3 regions of the Bacillus sp. JJ722 genome follow, and region 2 is predicted to be linked to each of the others. Evidence: predicted binding sites of a transcription regulator. Region 2 holds the regulator's gene; each other region holds the start of a gene.
What was found. The regulator Rex, encoded in region 2, represses fermentation and respiration genes when NADH is low (regulators of the CRP and FNR family bind a similar motif). The targets are predictions, from matches to a motif close to TTGTGAAATATTTCACAA.
Positions count from the first base shown of each region.

Region 1: adhE (bifunctional acetaldehyde-CoA/alcohol dehydrogenase) is a predicted target of Rex. The motif match lies at 2,070-2,087, and genes of this name have one in related genera.
Region 3: arcA (arginine deiminase) is a predicted target of Rex. The motif match lies at 2,961-2,978, and genes of this name have one in related genera.

Region 1 is NZ_JBALMO010000317.1:8,762-13,796, forward strand. Features, by position in the region: gene adhE (bifunctional acetaldehyde-CoA/alcohol dehydrogenase) at 1-2,020, opposite strand, end outside; gene V7014_RS24935 (hypothetical protein) at 2,139-2,366, opposite strand; gene V7014_RS24940 (EamA family transporter) at 2,568-2,807, opposite strand; gene V7014_RS24945 (hypothetical protein) at 2,811-2,963, opposite strand; gene V7014_RS24950 (DMT family transporter) at 2,964-3,500, opposite strand; gene V7014_RS24955 (biotin transporter BioY) at 3,628-4,194, shown strand; gene trhA (PAQR family membrane homeostasis protein TrhA) at 4,281-4,931, opposite strand; gene V7014_RS24965 (LCP family protein) at 5,027-5,035, opposite strand, start outside.
Region 2 is NZ_JBALMO010000118.1:18,729-23,763, reverse strand. Features, by position in the region: partial or broken gene V7014_RS15380 (ABC-F family ATP-binding cassette domain-containing protein) at 1-477, opposite strand, end outside; gene V7014_RS27290 (cyclic pyranopterin monophosphate synthase MoaC) at 692-850, shown strand; gene V7014_RS15375 (redox-sensing transcriptional repressor Rex) at 1,089-1,760, shown strand; gene V7014_RS15370 (YdiK family protein) at 2,000-2,206, opposite strand; gene V7014_RS15365 (CPBP family intramembrane glutamic endopeptidase) at 2,203-2,946, opposite strand; gene groES (co-chaperone GroES) at 3,266-3,550, shown strand; gene groL (chaperonin GroEL) at 3,602-5,035, shown strand, end outside.
Region 3 is NZ_JBALMO010000019.1:38,136-43,170, reverse strand. Features, by position in the region: gene arcD (arginine-ornithine antiporter) at 1-223, opposite strand, end outside; gene argF (ornithine carbamoyltransferase) at 573-1,580, opposite strand; gene arcA (arginine deiminase) at 1,705-2,937, opposite strand; gene argR (arginine repressor) at 3,307-3,765, opposite strand; T-box leader at 3,942-4,151, shown strand; gene argS (arginine--tRNA ligase) at 4,203-5,035, shown strand, end outside.

The DNA of each region.
Region 1 (5,035 bases), on a different contig from region 2:
AAACATAAGCTTCAATAGCGTGAGTTAATACGTCTAAACCAGTATCAGCAGTTACTGATGGTGGTACAGTCATAACGAATTGTGGATCAATGATTGCCACATCTGGTGTTAATTCGTAATCTGCTAATGGATATTTAACGTTGTTCTCTTTATCAGTAATAACAGTGAAGCTTGTTACTTCAGAACCAGTTCCTGATGTTGTTGGAATCGCAACAAACTGAGCACGATGTCCAAGATTTGGATACTTGAACACACGTTTACGAATATCTAAGAATTTTTGTTTCAAACCATGGAAAGGTACTTCTGGATGCTCATAGAATAACCACATACCTTTTGCAGCATCCATTGCAGATCCTCCACCAAGTGTAATAATTACGTCTGGCTCGAATGATCTCATCATTTCTGCACCTTTCATAACTGTTTCAATTGATGGATCTGGCTCTACATCTGAGAAGATTTCACAGTGTACATAATCTGGACGCTTTCTTAAGTAGTAAAGAATTTTATCTACATAACCAAGCTTAACCATACCTTCATCTGTAACGATAAATGCTCTTTTAATTTTTGGCATTTTCGCTAAATATTGAATAGAGTTCTTTTCGAAATAGATTTTTGGCGGAACTTTGAACCATTGCATATTCACATTTCTCATCGCCATTTTCTTAATATTTAACATATGAATTGTTGTTACGTTTTGGCTTACTGAGTTATTACCATAAGATCCACAACCAAGTGTTAATGAAGGCATATATGCATTATAGATGTCTCCAATTGCACCTTGAGAAGATGGAGCATTTACAATAATACGGCAAGCTTTCATTCGTAAACCATATTTTTCAATAACTTCTTGATTCTCAGAGTGGATAACAGCTGAGTGACCTAATCCACCGAATTCTAACATTTCTTCAGCAAGACGAATTCCGTCTTCAGTGCTTTGTGATTTAAAGCATGCTAATACTGGAGATAATTTTTCTCTAGAAAGTGGCTCTTGTGATCCAACTGATTTACATTCGGCAATTAAGATTTTAGTATCTTCTGGTAATTTAACGCCAGCCATTTTAGCAATTACATATGCTGGTTTACCAACGATATCAGCATTAACTGCACATGTATTTTCATTAATAACTAGTTTTTCTACTTTTTTCTTTTCTTCTGCATTTAAGAAGTAGCAGCCATAATATGCTAATTGATCTTTTGCATCTTGATAAATTTCTTTATCGATAATTACCGCTTGCTCAGAAGCACAAATCATACCGTTGTCGAATGTTTTAGATAGAATCAAGTCATTTACAGCACGCTTAACATTAGCTGTTTTTTCGAAATAGCATGGAACGTTACCAGGACCTACACCAAGAGCAGGTTTACCAGTGCTGTACGCTGACTTAACCATTCCAGCACCACCTGTAGCAAGAACTAATGCTACGTCAGTATGATTCATTAATAATTTTGTTGCTTCGATTGATGGCTTTTCAATCCATTGAATGCAGTTTTCAGGAGCTCCAGCTTTTACAGCTGCATCGCGAAGAACTCTGGCTGCTTCAGCACTACATTTTTGCGCAGATGGATGGAAAGCAAAAATAATTGGGTTTCTTGTTTTAATAGAGATAATCGCTTTGAACATTGTTGTTGATGTTGGATTTGTTACAGGAGTAACCCCAGCTACAACACCAATTGGTTCCGCAATCTCATATACATTTTCGAATGTATTCTCATTTATAATTCCAACTGTTTTATCATATTTTACATTGTGATATATATATTCAGTTGCAAAGATGTTCTTTGTAATCTTATCTTCATAAACGCCTCGACCTGTTTCTTCAACAGCTAGTTTCGCTAGTTCCATATGTTTGTCTAAACCAGCTAAAGCCATTTCTCTAACAATGTTATCAATTGTAGCTTGGTCAACATCCATAAATTCTTTTAGTGCTTTCTTACCTTTTGCAGCGAGCTCATCTATCATTACTTGCACTTGATTTTCTTCTTTCACTTCTGGTTTTTTACCTTTTGCTACTTCTGTCATTTGGTACTGCCTCCTATTTACATTAAGCATATAACACCACAAAAAAAGTTTGTGAAGTATTGAGCATGTTTATTTTTAAAAGTAACTAGCTTCTTTTTAGGCTAGCTTTACATTTTTATTATTCACAAATTGGATTACGCGGTATTTTTGTAAAAGAAACATCACTAATGATTCGTGCATTTTCTTTTACAATACAAACGTAATTGGTTGTCCAAATAATTGATGGTAAATCTTTATTCTCTTCAAATTGCATTGCTTGAAATTCATCACCAATCATTTCTTCAAATTCTTCTTTTGAATATGTTTTTAAATCTGTACTAAATGGCTTCCATTCGCAAACCATCATGGATCATCACTCCTCTTTACTAGTACGTTTTCTCTTTCTACGCTTTTATTATAAACAGAAAATGAACAAAAAAGTTTGTGAAATATTGAACAATCTATGTCAATATTCAAGTATTCGCAAAAAGGAGAGTATTCCAAGTCTACTTGATAATAAAAAAATAAGGAAAAAAACACTATATTATAGCGTCTTTTCCTTATATGATTATACTTTTTCTTCTATCACAATTTTTTTGTTCTCACTTTCTTCTGATGGGCGCATCGCAAGTAATAAAACCATCAATAGAATGAGGACACTTCCAATTGCTTGATACATACCAAATGGTGTTTGTAACCAAACAATCGACAAAACAATCGCTGATAGCGGCTCAGTGCATCCTAGTAAACTTGAGTCTTTCGGACTAATATATCTCATACTATCCATAAACAAGAAAAAAGGTACTATTGTTCAAAAAATAACAACGAATACGATAAGTAAAATCACATTTATATTCCAGCCAGCTGTCGATACATCAAACGGTGATTGAAAAAAGCACATAAATAGCCCACCGATTAACATACCAAATCCTACAACAATTATAGATGGTAGCTGTCGTACCATCTATCCAGAATGAATTGTATAAAACGCTAACGTTATAGCAGATCCTAATCCCCATAGTAATGCTTTAGGAGTAATAGAGATCGTTTGAATAGACCCGTTGGTTAATAATAAAAACGTTCCTGTTAATGCAAGAAGAATAGCCATTAATTCTAGTAAAGATGGCTTCATCTTTAATACTATTAAGAAATATAACGTAATGAAAACTGGAGCGATGTATTGTAATAACGTCGCAACCGCGGCGTTACTTTCATCAATAGTAATAAAGAATGTATATTGAACCCCTAACATTCCGATTATTCCGAAAATAACAACTTGAACCATATATGATTTATGCTTAAAAACAGAAATAATATGTGCTTTCCCTTTCCCAAAACTTGCAAACAATAAGATTAGTAAACCCGAAATAACTAGACGAATTGTGACAAGCCATTCTACTGACATTCCATTGTTAGAGAACAACTTTTGAGCAACGGCTCCTGAAACTCCCCAAAGGCAAGATGCAATCACAACCATTGTATACCCTTTTAACTTATTCATTCTACATCCCACCCTTTGATACTTTCTCTCGTAAGTTAAATTAGTTGACAACTATAGCCATTGTGCCATAAAATTCATATATGTTAACTTGTTATTATAATAGTTTACTTAATTGAAAGGAGCACTTATGAAACGAGACCGATTAAAGTTTCTTATTTTAACTGCTTTATTTGCCGCAATTATTGGATTGTTAGCCCAAGTTTCTATCCCTATACCGCCAGTACCTTTTACGGGTCAAACATTGGCAGTAGGTTTAGCCGCTACAATTCTAGGTGCAAGATATGGAACATTATCTGTATTACTGTATATATTACTAGGTATAGTGGGCATTCCAGTCTTCTCTTCTATGACTAGCGGGCTTGGCATTGTGTTAGGACCAACTGGTGGGTATATTGTTGGCTTTATTCCAGCAGCATTCCTAACTGGATTATACATTGAGAAAACAAAATTAAACTTCACCAATGCAATGATTGCAAATACAATTGGAATGATAGTTGCCCTTGTATTCGGTACTGTTTGGTTGAAATTATCTAGTGATTTAACATGGATCACAGCGATTTTATCGGGGGCAGCACCATTTATAGTCCTTGGTCTAGTAAAAGCTGCTTTAGCCTCCTATTTAGGAGTAATCATACGAAATCGTTTAATGACCGCTAGATTATTGCCACATTATAGCACGGAAATGCAAAAATAAGTAGCTGAAGATATACTTTTCTTGTTAAGTAAATAAAATCAAAAGCAGTGTGATTCTTGGGAATCACACTGCTTTTAAATAGAAAATTATATGTTGATCGGAGTAACATAGTAAAGGATTGCAAAAAAGTGGGCTGCAGATCCAGCTAATACAAATAGATGCCACACTGCATGGTGGAATAGAAAACCTCGCCACACATAGAAGACTGCACCAACAGTATATAGAACTCCTCCAAGTACTAACAATTTAATACCTGCTTCTGGAAGCGTTGCAACTAACGGATTCCAAGCAATTACAATCAACCAGCCCATGACTACATACAGTACAGTCGAAATAAACATAAACTTCTTCACAAAGAAGGATTTGAAAATGATACCACCTATTGCAATTGCCCAAATAATACTTAATAACGTCCAACCTAAAGCTCCGTTAAGTACTACTAGCATAAATGGTGTATATGTTCCCGCAATAAATAAATATATAGCAGAATGATCGAATATCTCAAAAAGATCCTTCACTTTACCTTCTGGAAAACTATGCACTAATGTCGAAGAAACATACAACAGAATCATGGTAGCACCATAAATCGAAAAAGAAGTTACATGCCATGCAGTTCCATATTTAGCTGCATATATAATTAGAAATACAAGAGCAGTTATGCTTAACAATACACCTATACCATGTGTAATTGCATTAACAATCTCCTCTTTCTTCGTGTAAACATGAGTATCGTTCATACTGTCGCTCCTTCAAAATATTGATTGTAATACCCATTATACAATACATTGCTTTTTTTGTTGATAATATCATGCTAGTCAACTCTTATTAAATATTAATTATT
Region 2 (5,035 bases):
ATCGAATTGTCCGAATTGTAGTCCATGGAGAACAGAACGAATATCAGCTTCGTATTGGTAACCTCCACTTTCTTTAAAACGTATTTGTAGTTCATCATATTCTTTGACGATTTTTTGATATAATTCATCGTTGTTATATGTTTCTGGTAATGTCATTTGCTGTTCGAGATTGCGTAATTGGCTCTCAAGTTGAATTAAAGGCGTAAATACAGTTAACATCTCTTCCCAAATAGAGAGGTCGGAGTCTACTATTGTATTTTGGGCAAGATAACCCATCGTTAGCTCTTTTGGTTTTATGATTTCACCCTCATCATAGGACATTTGTTCAGCAATGATCTTCAAGAGTGTGGATTTCCCGGCTCCGTTACGGCCAACAAGACCGATTCGATCTTTTTTTTGTACTTCAAGCTTTATATCCGAAAGAATTTTTTCAGCTCCAAAGTACTTTGTCAGTTTGTTTACTTGTAAAACAATCATTTAATTTCACCTCAGTTGTCTTAACAGTAGTGTATACGAAATTAGTAGGTTGGAGCAATTATATGTAAATTTCTTTTGTGAAAAAGGATACAAACTTTTACACAAAAATGTAAAAATAGTGTATCATCAGAAGAGTGGGGGATTCTATGAGCGTGTTAACCCATCTTAACGAAGAGGGTAGATACGTATTGATTGATGTCAGCTTTAAGCTAGTATAAAGATACGTAAAGACATGTTTGATCAAATTATCTTTTCACATTGGAAAAGAGGGATGATTTTTTCGGTTGCGAAGGCAGCAGGAATGATGGCTTGTAAAAATACTTCATCTAAGAGTCCGGTGAACCATTTGAATCAGCTTATTATCTCGAAGTAGAACATAGCTACGTACTTCATTGTAGACATACAGTGAAGGGAGAAGATTCGCTAAAGGTAGAACTGGAAGCGCTAACAGCGGTATCGTCTGTTGCTCTGGCCGTTATTTTAAAGCGGTAGATAAAGGTATATTTATTGGGTCTACCATGTTGATAGAAGCAGTAGGTGGATCATCAAGCCCTGATTATTATAGACAAATTGATCAGTATTGTAGCAAAATAAAGTAGGGGGAATAAATTATGCCACAAGACACATTAAAGATTCCGCAAGCAACAGCAAAAAGATTGCCTTTGTATTATCGTTTCTTAAAGAATCTGCATACATCGGGAAAACAAAGAGTATCATCAGCAGAACTAAGTGAAGCAGTAAAAGTTGATTCTGCAACTATTCGTCGGGATTTTTCTTATTTTGGAGCACTTGGTAAAAAGGGATATGGGTATAATGTAAATTATTTATTATCATTTTTTAGAAAAACACTTGATCAAGACGAATTAACAAAGGTTGCCATAATAGGGGTAGGTAATCTTGGAACGGCTTTTCTTCACTATAATTTTTTAAAAAACAATAATACAAAAATTGAAATGGCTTTTGATGTGGATGCGGATAAAGTTGGAACACGAATTGGGGATGTTCCGATTTATCATATGGACGATATGGAAGAACTTTTGAAAAAAGAAAACGTAACAGTAACAATTCTGACGGTACCAGCGCCAGTTGCGCAGCCTATTACGGACCGCCTTGTCAGCGCAGATGTGAAAGGAATATTGAATTTTACACCTGCTCGCTTAAATGTGCCTGTATCTATTCGTGTTCATCATATTGATTTAGCAGTAGAGCTACAATCACTTGTGTACTTCTTAAAGCATTATCCAATTCAAGGTGCATATACGGACGAGCCAATAACTGAATAATAAAAAGGGTGTTCCAGTTAGGACACCCTTTTTCTATTTTTTGGGAATTTACAAAATAATGGGTTGCTGATTACTTTTAAATAGAGTGAGTCTACACCCAGCTCCGAGCACTCAACGCCTAGTGAACTTCACACTTCTTCTACGATAAGTCAACTAAGAAATGCTGAAACGGCCCGTTCAGCCCAGACCAGCATAAGACGAGCCGATAAACGGGCGTTCTTTACATTCCGCTTTTCTTGTTACTTTTTCTTTTGCATTCTTTTTAATCGTATATGAAGCATAATTAATCGAATTCCAGAACCGACATCGATTGTGGCAATGAATACGATTAAGAATGAAAACAAATTCCATCCGTCTTTTGACACATAATTTATAGCTAGTGCTGTGAAAATGGCGCCTAGAGCAATATAAATTATGCCCGATGTTAAAGGTGACTGACGTCTCATAAGAATCCTCCAATAATGCTTTGCAATTGTTCCATATCTTTCAACATATTATCTATATCTTCTCTGAGCATAATTTGTGCGACAACTACTGTAGTATTCATCGCTACGTGAGCAAAAATCGGAACGAGAATACGATTTGTTTTTACATATAAAAAGGCGAATGTGAAGCCCATAGCTGTATACAAAATGATATGTTCAAATTCAAAGTGGGCGAACCCAAAGATAAATGAACTAATTAATGCAGATATGACAAAGTTATATTTCTTATAAAGTGAGCCAAAGATGATCTTTCTGAATACAAGTTCTTCTAGAATTGGACCGACGATTGCAGTAACAATTACAAAAATCGGAATGGTAGCAACAACATCGACTAAGAACGCAGTGTTGTCAGAACCAGCTCCAATACCGAGCATGTTTTCTATCGTAATAGCAAACGATTGAGAAAAGAATGCTAAGAAAACACCCATTATTGCCCACATAATAGAAATGCTGACATTCTCTTGTTCTCGATTTCGCAACAGACTTGATGAAGAGCGAAAATCTTTTCGTAAAACGAATAATGAGATGATTAAAGTTACAATAAAGCTAAAGATTGACCAATAAGCAAAAGAGGCAATTTTAATTTGATCGACTGCTATATTCATTGTTTTTGCTATAAATGCAAAAAGAGGTACGCCTAAAATGCCTGAAAATTGCATTATAAGATAGGCAACAATGACAATTATATATTCTTTTTTCACGCTGGATACTCCTTTTAATGTAGCATGTTTTCATTGTACTTCTTTTTAGTGATGGGTTTCAAACGATTATCGTTTGTTCCTTATAGAATACATATTTTCTTTTTATATAGAAAGGGTGTTATAAAAGGGGTTTGAAAGTAGCATACTGTAGAAAGTTTGGGATTAAAGTAGATTTTTGTTGAAAAAGAGGGGAAATATTTCAAGTGAAATACTTGAAATATATTGAGAATTTATTTATCATATAACTTGTGTTAGCACTCTAAGTTAATGAGTGCTAATAGAGAAAAATTAGGAAATGTAATTGAGGAGGGTGTTTTTCTTGTTAAAACCATTAGGTGATCGCGTAATTATTGAACTAGTTCAATCAGAAGAGAAAACTGCAAGCGGTATCGTATTACCAGATACTGCGAAGGAAAAGCCTCAAGAAGGCAAAATTGTAGCCGTGGGTGCTGGAAATGTACTTGATAACGGTGAGCGTGTAGCTCTAGAGGTTGCTGTTGGCGATCGTATCATCTTCTCAAAATATGCAGGTACTGAAGTGAAATACGAAGGTACAGAATACTTAATTCTACGTGAATCAGACATCTTAGCAGTAATTGGCTAATACTATACTTAAATTTAATAAACGTTAATATTCTAGGGAGGTAATGGAAACATGGCAAAAGACATTAAGTTCAGTGAAGAAGCTCGTCGTTCGATGCTTCGCGGTGTAGATGCTCTTGCAAACGCAGTAAAAGTTACGCTTGGACCAAAAGGACGCAACGTGGTTCTAGAAAAGAAATTCGGTTCACCACTAATTACTAACGATGGTGTAACGATCGCTAAAGAAATCGAACTAGAAGATGCATTCGAAAACATGGGTGCTAAACTAGTTGCTGAAGTAGCTAGCAAAACAAATGATATCGCTGGTGACGGTACAACTACTGCAACAGTTCTTGCTCAAGCGATGATTCGCGAAGGCTTAAAGAACGTTACAGCTGGTGCGAACCCAATGGGTATCCGTAAAGGTATCGAAAAAGCTGTAAAATCTGCTGTAGAAGAGTTACAAAGTATTTCTAAACCAATCGAGAACAAAGAATCAATCGCACAAGTAGCGGCAATCTCAGCAGATGACGAAGAAGTAGGTCAATTAATCGCTGAAGCTATGGAACGCGTTGGTAACGACGGTGTTATTACTATTGAAGAATCTAAAGGCTTCACAACTGAATTAGACGTTGTAGAAGGTATGCAATTCGATCGTGGATATGCATCTCCATACATGGTTACTGATTCAGATAAAATGGAAGCGATTCTTGATAATCCATATATTTTAATCACTGACAAGAAAATCGGTAGCATCCAAGAAATCCTACCAGTTCTTGAACAAGTTGTTCAACAAGGCAAACCATTATTAATGATTGCTGAAGATGTTGAAGGGGAAGCTCTTGCAACTCTAGTTGTGAACAAGCTTCGCGGAACATTCAATGCAGTAGCTGTTAAAGCTCCTGGATTCGGTGACCGTCGTAAAGCAATGCTAGAAGATATCGCTGCATTAACTGGCGGCGAAGTAATCACTGAAGAATTAGGTCGTGACCTTAAATCTGCAGGTTTAGAATCATTAGGACGCGCTGCGAAAGTTGTTGTTACAAAAGAAAACACAACAATCGTTGAAGGTTCTGGAGATAAAACAAATATCGATGCTCGTATCAACCAAATCCGCGTTCAACTTGAAGAAACAACTTCAGAGTTTGATCGTGAAAAACTTCAAGAGCGTCTTGCTAAATTAGCTGGTGGCGTTGCAGTTATCAAAGTTGGTGCTGCTACTGAAACTGAGCTTAAAGAACGCAAACTACGCATTGAAGATGCTCTAAACTCAACTCGTGCAGCAGTTGAAGAAGGTATCGTATCTGGTGGTGGTACTGCACTTCTTAACGTATACAATAAAGTAGCTGAAATCGTTGCTGAAGGTGACGAAGCTACTGGTGTAAACATTGTACTTCGTGCAATGGAAGAGCCTGTACGTCAAATCGCTCACAACGCTGGATTAGAAGGTTCTGTAATCGTAGAACGTCTAAAACGCGAAGAAGTTGGAACTGGCTTCAACGCAGCA
Region 3 (5,035 bases), on a different contig from region 2:
TAAAGACACCACCATCTAAATCAGGTCGTTTCATATTTAAGTTTTGGAAAGACATACCGAGTGAGATCATCCCGATACCTGTAATAACCCAGCCTACAATAATTGCGAAGGCACCCGCGCCTGCTGCCATATCGCTGGCTAAGTTAAAAATTCCTCCACCAATCATTGAACCGATAACCAGTGCGACTAACGAAAAGAAACCTAACTTTTTATCTTCTGCCATTATAATCACCTCATATAGGTTTTAGAAAAAAAGAAGGAAGAGCGTTCCTCCTCCTTTTTTTCTAAGTAGATACTGCCTAATCCAGTGACCAGCACCTATTGGACTTCACCATCCTCCCTATAAAGGTCAACATTCAATCACCTATTGGCTTTTCATGTTGTCACGATCTGAACGCAATCTGCTAGAGGTCATAAGCTAATCCGTCCAGAAGATAAGGAGCGATCTTCTAGCCGGATTGACTTATGCTGTTCGCTAATAAAAGGGCGTTCTCCATATTTTACTTTCCTTTATCTTAGTCGGAGGGTGAAAGAAGATACGTCACTAAACAGACGTTTCCGCTTTACTAATTTTAGATATCGCCTAAAGTTGCAGCCATTACTGCTTTAATAGTGTGCATTCTGTTTTCAGCTTGATCGAAGACATGAGAATGTCTGCTACGGAAGACTTCATCAGTTACTTCCATTTCTTTTAGACAATGTTTATCAAACATTTCAAGACCATATTGTGTTTCAGTATCATGGAAAGCAGGTAAGCAGTGTAAGAAAATAACATTATCGTTACCAGTTTTGCGAACCATTTCCATATTTACTTGGTATGGAGTTAATAATTCAATTCTTTCTGCAAATTTATCTTCTTCTCCCATAGAAACCCAAACGTCTGTGTATAGAACATCTGCGCCAGAAATCGCAGCTTCGATATCACTTGTTACAGTAATACGTCCATTTGTTTCTTTAGCAATTTCTTTAGCAAGATCGATAATTTCTTGTTCAGGGAATAAAGATTCTGGTGCGCAAATACGCATATCCATTCCTACTTTTGCACCTGCAACTAGGAAACTATTTGCCATGTTATTACGACCATCACCAACATAGACAAACTTAACGCCTTTTAAGTGACCGATATGTTCTTTTACTGTTAAGAAGTCTGCAAGCATTTGTGTTGGATGCCATTTATCAGTTAGACCGTTCCATACAGGTACACCTGAATGTTCAGCTAAACCTTCAACTGTTTCTTGCTTGAATCCACGGAATTCAATACCATCGAACATGCGGCCTAATACTTTAGCTGTATCTTCTACAGATTCTTTTTTACCTAATTGGATATCGCCTTTTCCAAGGTATTCTGGATGTGCTCCAAGGTCGATCGTAGCAACTGTGAATGCACAGCGAGTACGTGTAGAAGGTTTTTCGAATAATAAAGCAATGTTTTTACCATCTAAATAACGGTGAGGAATGCCTTTTTTCTTTTTATCTTTTAATTCAGCTGCCAATTCGATGAAGTATAAGAATTCTTCTTCAGTAAAATCTTTTTCTGCTAAAAAACTTCTGCCTTTTAAGTTTGGTTTAGTTGATAACATGATCATTTCCCGCCTTTTACTTAAATTAAGAGTTTGATTTGTTTATCTTTGTATGTGATTAAATAAGGATCGTTTTTATATGGAGCTCCAGTATCCGGGAGGGGATACTGGAGCTTTAACTCACTTAAATATCTTCACGAATGATAGGCATACTCATGCAACGTGGGCCCCCACGACCGCGAGACATTTCCGAACTTGCTACTTCGATTACTTTAACTCCGTGTTCACGTAATAATTCATTAGATACGTAGTTGCGGTCATAAGTAACAACAACGCCTGGAGAAATTGCTAACGTATTAGAACCGTCATTCCATTGTTCACGAGCTGCAACGATTTCGTCTCCGCCACCACAAGGAATTAATACTAATTCATCTAACCCTAAAGCTTCTTTTAGTGTTTGTTTTAAATCTTCACTATGTGTAATTTTTAAGTGATCTGCATCTGGTCCTTTTTCTAAAGTATAGACATTCATCTTACCTTCAGGACTTTGGATAGCAGGGTGAATTGTAAATTTATCATAGTCAATCATAGTGAATACAGTATCTAAGTGCATGAATGCACGGCAATTTGGAATTTCGATTGCTAATACTTTCTTCACTTTATCTTGCTTGCTGAATAGGTTAAGAGCTAGGCGCTCAATAGCTTTTGCAGAAGTACGCTCAGATACACCGATTGCGATAACTTCTTCGCTTAGAACTAGTTCATCTCCACCTTCAACAGGGAAGTCGAAGTTACGATCTAACCAAACCGGAATATTATGGTTTGCAAATCGTGGATGATGATTTATAATGTATTCCATGAATAGTGATTCGCGACGACGGGCAGGTTGTCGCATTCTATTGATGGATAGACCATTACCGATTGACGCTGCTGGGTCACGTGTAAAGTAAAGGTTTGGCATTGGATCTAGATAGAATGGATAGTGGTCTTCCATTAGCTCATATAAATGTGTTTTCTTTTTAGCTTCGATTTCAGTTTTACGAACACCACTCATGATCTTGTCTATCATTTCTTCTGTTGAGAATGATAATAAGTATTCTTTTAAGTGTTGGAATGAACCATTTACATTTGCTTGTGACTCATTTAAAATCTTTTCAACAAATTCAGTTTTTAATGCGTCAGTATGTAATGCTTCACTCGCTAATTTTTCAAGATATAACACTTCAGCTCCATTATCGCGAAGTGTTTTAGCGAAGAAATCATGCTCCTCTTGAATGACCTTCAAGTAAGGGATGTCATCGAACAAAAGTTGTGGCAATAATTCTGGAATAAGGTTTTCTAATTCTCTACCAGGTCGTTTAACTAAGACTGTTTTTAGTTTCCCGATCTCAGAATGAACGTGAATAGGGTGATTCATTTGTGTTGCCTCCCTGCTTAAGTTTGTGATGTTTCTTACAAGTCCTATATTAAGGCATCTCCAAATCATAAAATGTGGAATAATCCATACTCCGTTTGCAAAATATCTGACACTTTTAGGAATATACAATTCATCCTTTTGCAAGTTTATGAATGAATGAAATCTATATAGAATAGGCATTCTTATTGAATGGTAGCGTTTTCATAAGAGGTTGTTAGTGAAAATGTATGAATACTCAGCCTTGAGAACTGAATATTTACTGAATATTTCTAATGAAAAACTAATTAAATTATTTATTTATTCAGTAGCCATACTATTTATTTATTGTTAGAATATTCAAATTAATAATAGGCATAAAAAAAAGACGAGCTATTCAAGGCTCGTCTTTGTTAGTTGTTTATATATAATGTCTGCTTCGTCTTTTGACCTAGCAATTATAAGGCATGTATCATTTCCACAAACACAGCCCATCATTTCATCCCAGTTTACATTGTCGAGGAGTGCACCAATAACGTGAGCATTACCTGGAAGCGTCTTTAGCACGATCAGATTATCAACAGAATCAAACTTAACAACAACTTCCTGCGTTTTTTTAAGTAATTTTTTATATTGAATATGATCGTTGTTTTCTGCAATAAAGCTATATTTGAATTTTCCAGAAGCCAACGGCACTTTAACAAGGTTTAATTCGCGTATATCTCTTGAAATAGTAGCTTGTGTGACATCCATGCCTTTTTCATTTAATAGCATTACTAGTTGCTCTTGTGTTTCAACTTCTTGCTCAGTTATTAGCTGCTTTAAGAAGTACTGCCTTCTCTCTTTACTCATATTCATATTTAAATTCATAAAAAAACACTCCTAACTAGTATGTATATAATTGGATTATATTAGTATACTTATATTATAGCTTTATTATTAGGATAATTTTAAGGCAATTTTAGAAATATTCGTATTTGGTTGATGCTTGTAGAGAAGTCTGTTATACTCTTTACAAATTCATATTATTAATGTCAGTGAAAAAGAGAGTAGTTATAGAAGTAAGTAAAGCGATCTAGGGATGGTGGGAGCCTAGTCTGAATTCTATAATGAAACGCACTTTTGAGATGTTTGCTTGAAATGGAGTAGAGCAAACCGGGGTTTTAGCCCCGTTAAAAAATAAAGAGGTTCATTTGAACAATTAGAGTGGTACCGCGGGATTTAGACTCGTCTCTTTTTTTATAAAAGAGACGGGTTTTTTTATTATATAAAAATAATGGAGGGTTAGTATGGACTATCAACAAATGGTTGCTAAAAACATCAGTAAGGCATTAAATGGTTCACTATCAGAAGAAGAGGTAAGTCTATTAATAGAGAAGCCAAAGTATTCTACTCATGGAGATTTTGCTTTTCCATGTTTTTCACTAGCTAAAACAATGAGAAAAGCTCCTCAGCTTATTTCATCGGAATTAGTGGAAAAATTGAATCATCAACAGTTTGAAAAAGTTGAAGTTGTCGGTCCATACGTTAACTTCTTCTTAAATAAAGGGCTTGTAAGTAACGACATTTTGAACGAGATTGTTAAAGAAGGTAGTGATTATGGAAATCTAAGCATTGGTAATGGACGCAATGTGACGATAGATATGTCATCCCCTAACATCGCTAAACCTTTCTCTATGGGGCATTTACGTTCAACAGTAATAGGAAATGCATTAGCGAATATTGTAGAGAAGTGTGACTATACACCATTGAAAATAAACCATCTTGGTGATTGGGGAACACAATTTGGTAAATTAATCGTTGCCTATAAAAAATGGGGAAATGAAGAAGCTGTTCGTAAAGAACCAATTAAAGAGCTTCTAAAGCTATACATTCAGTTTCATGAAGAAGCTGAGCATGATTCCTCACTTGAAGATGAAGGCCGTAAATGGTTTAAGAAACTAGAAGATCATGATCAAGAAGCAGTAGAACTATGGAAATGGTTCCGTGAAGAGTCATTACAAGAGTTTAATAAAATCTATAAGCTTCTAGGTATATCGTTTGATTCCTATAATGGAGAAGCTTTCTACAATGATAAGATGGGCGCGACTATTCAACTAATTAAAGATAGCGGTTTGTTAGT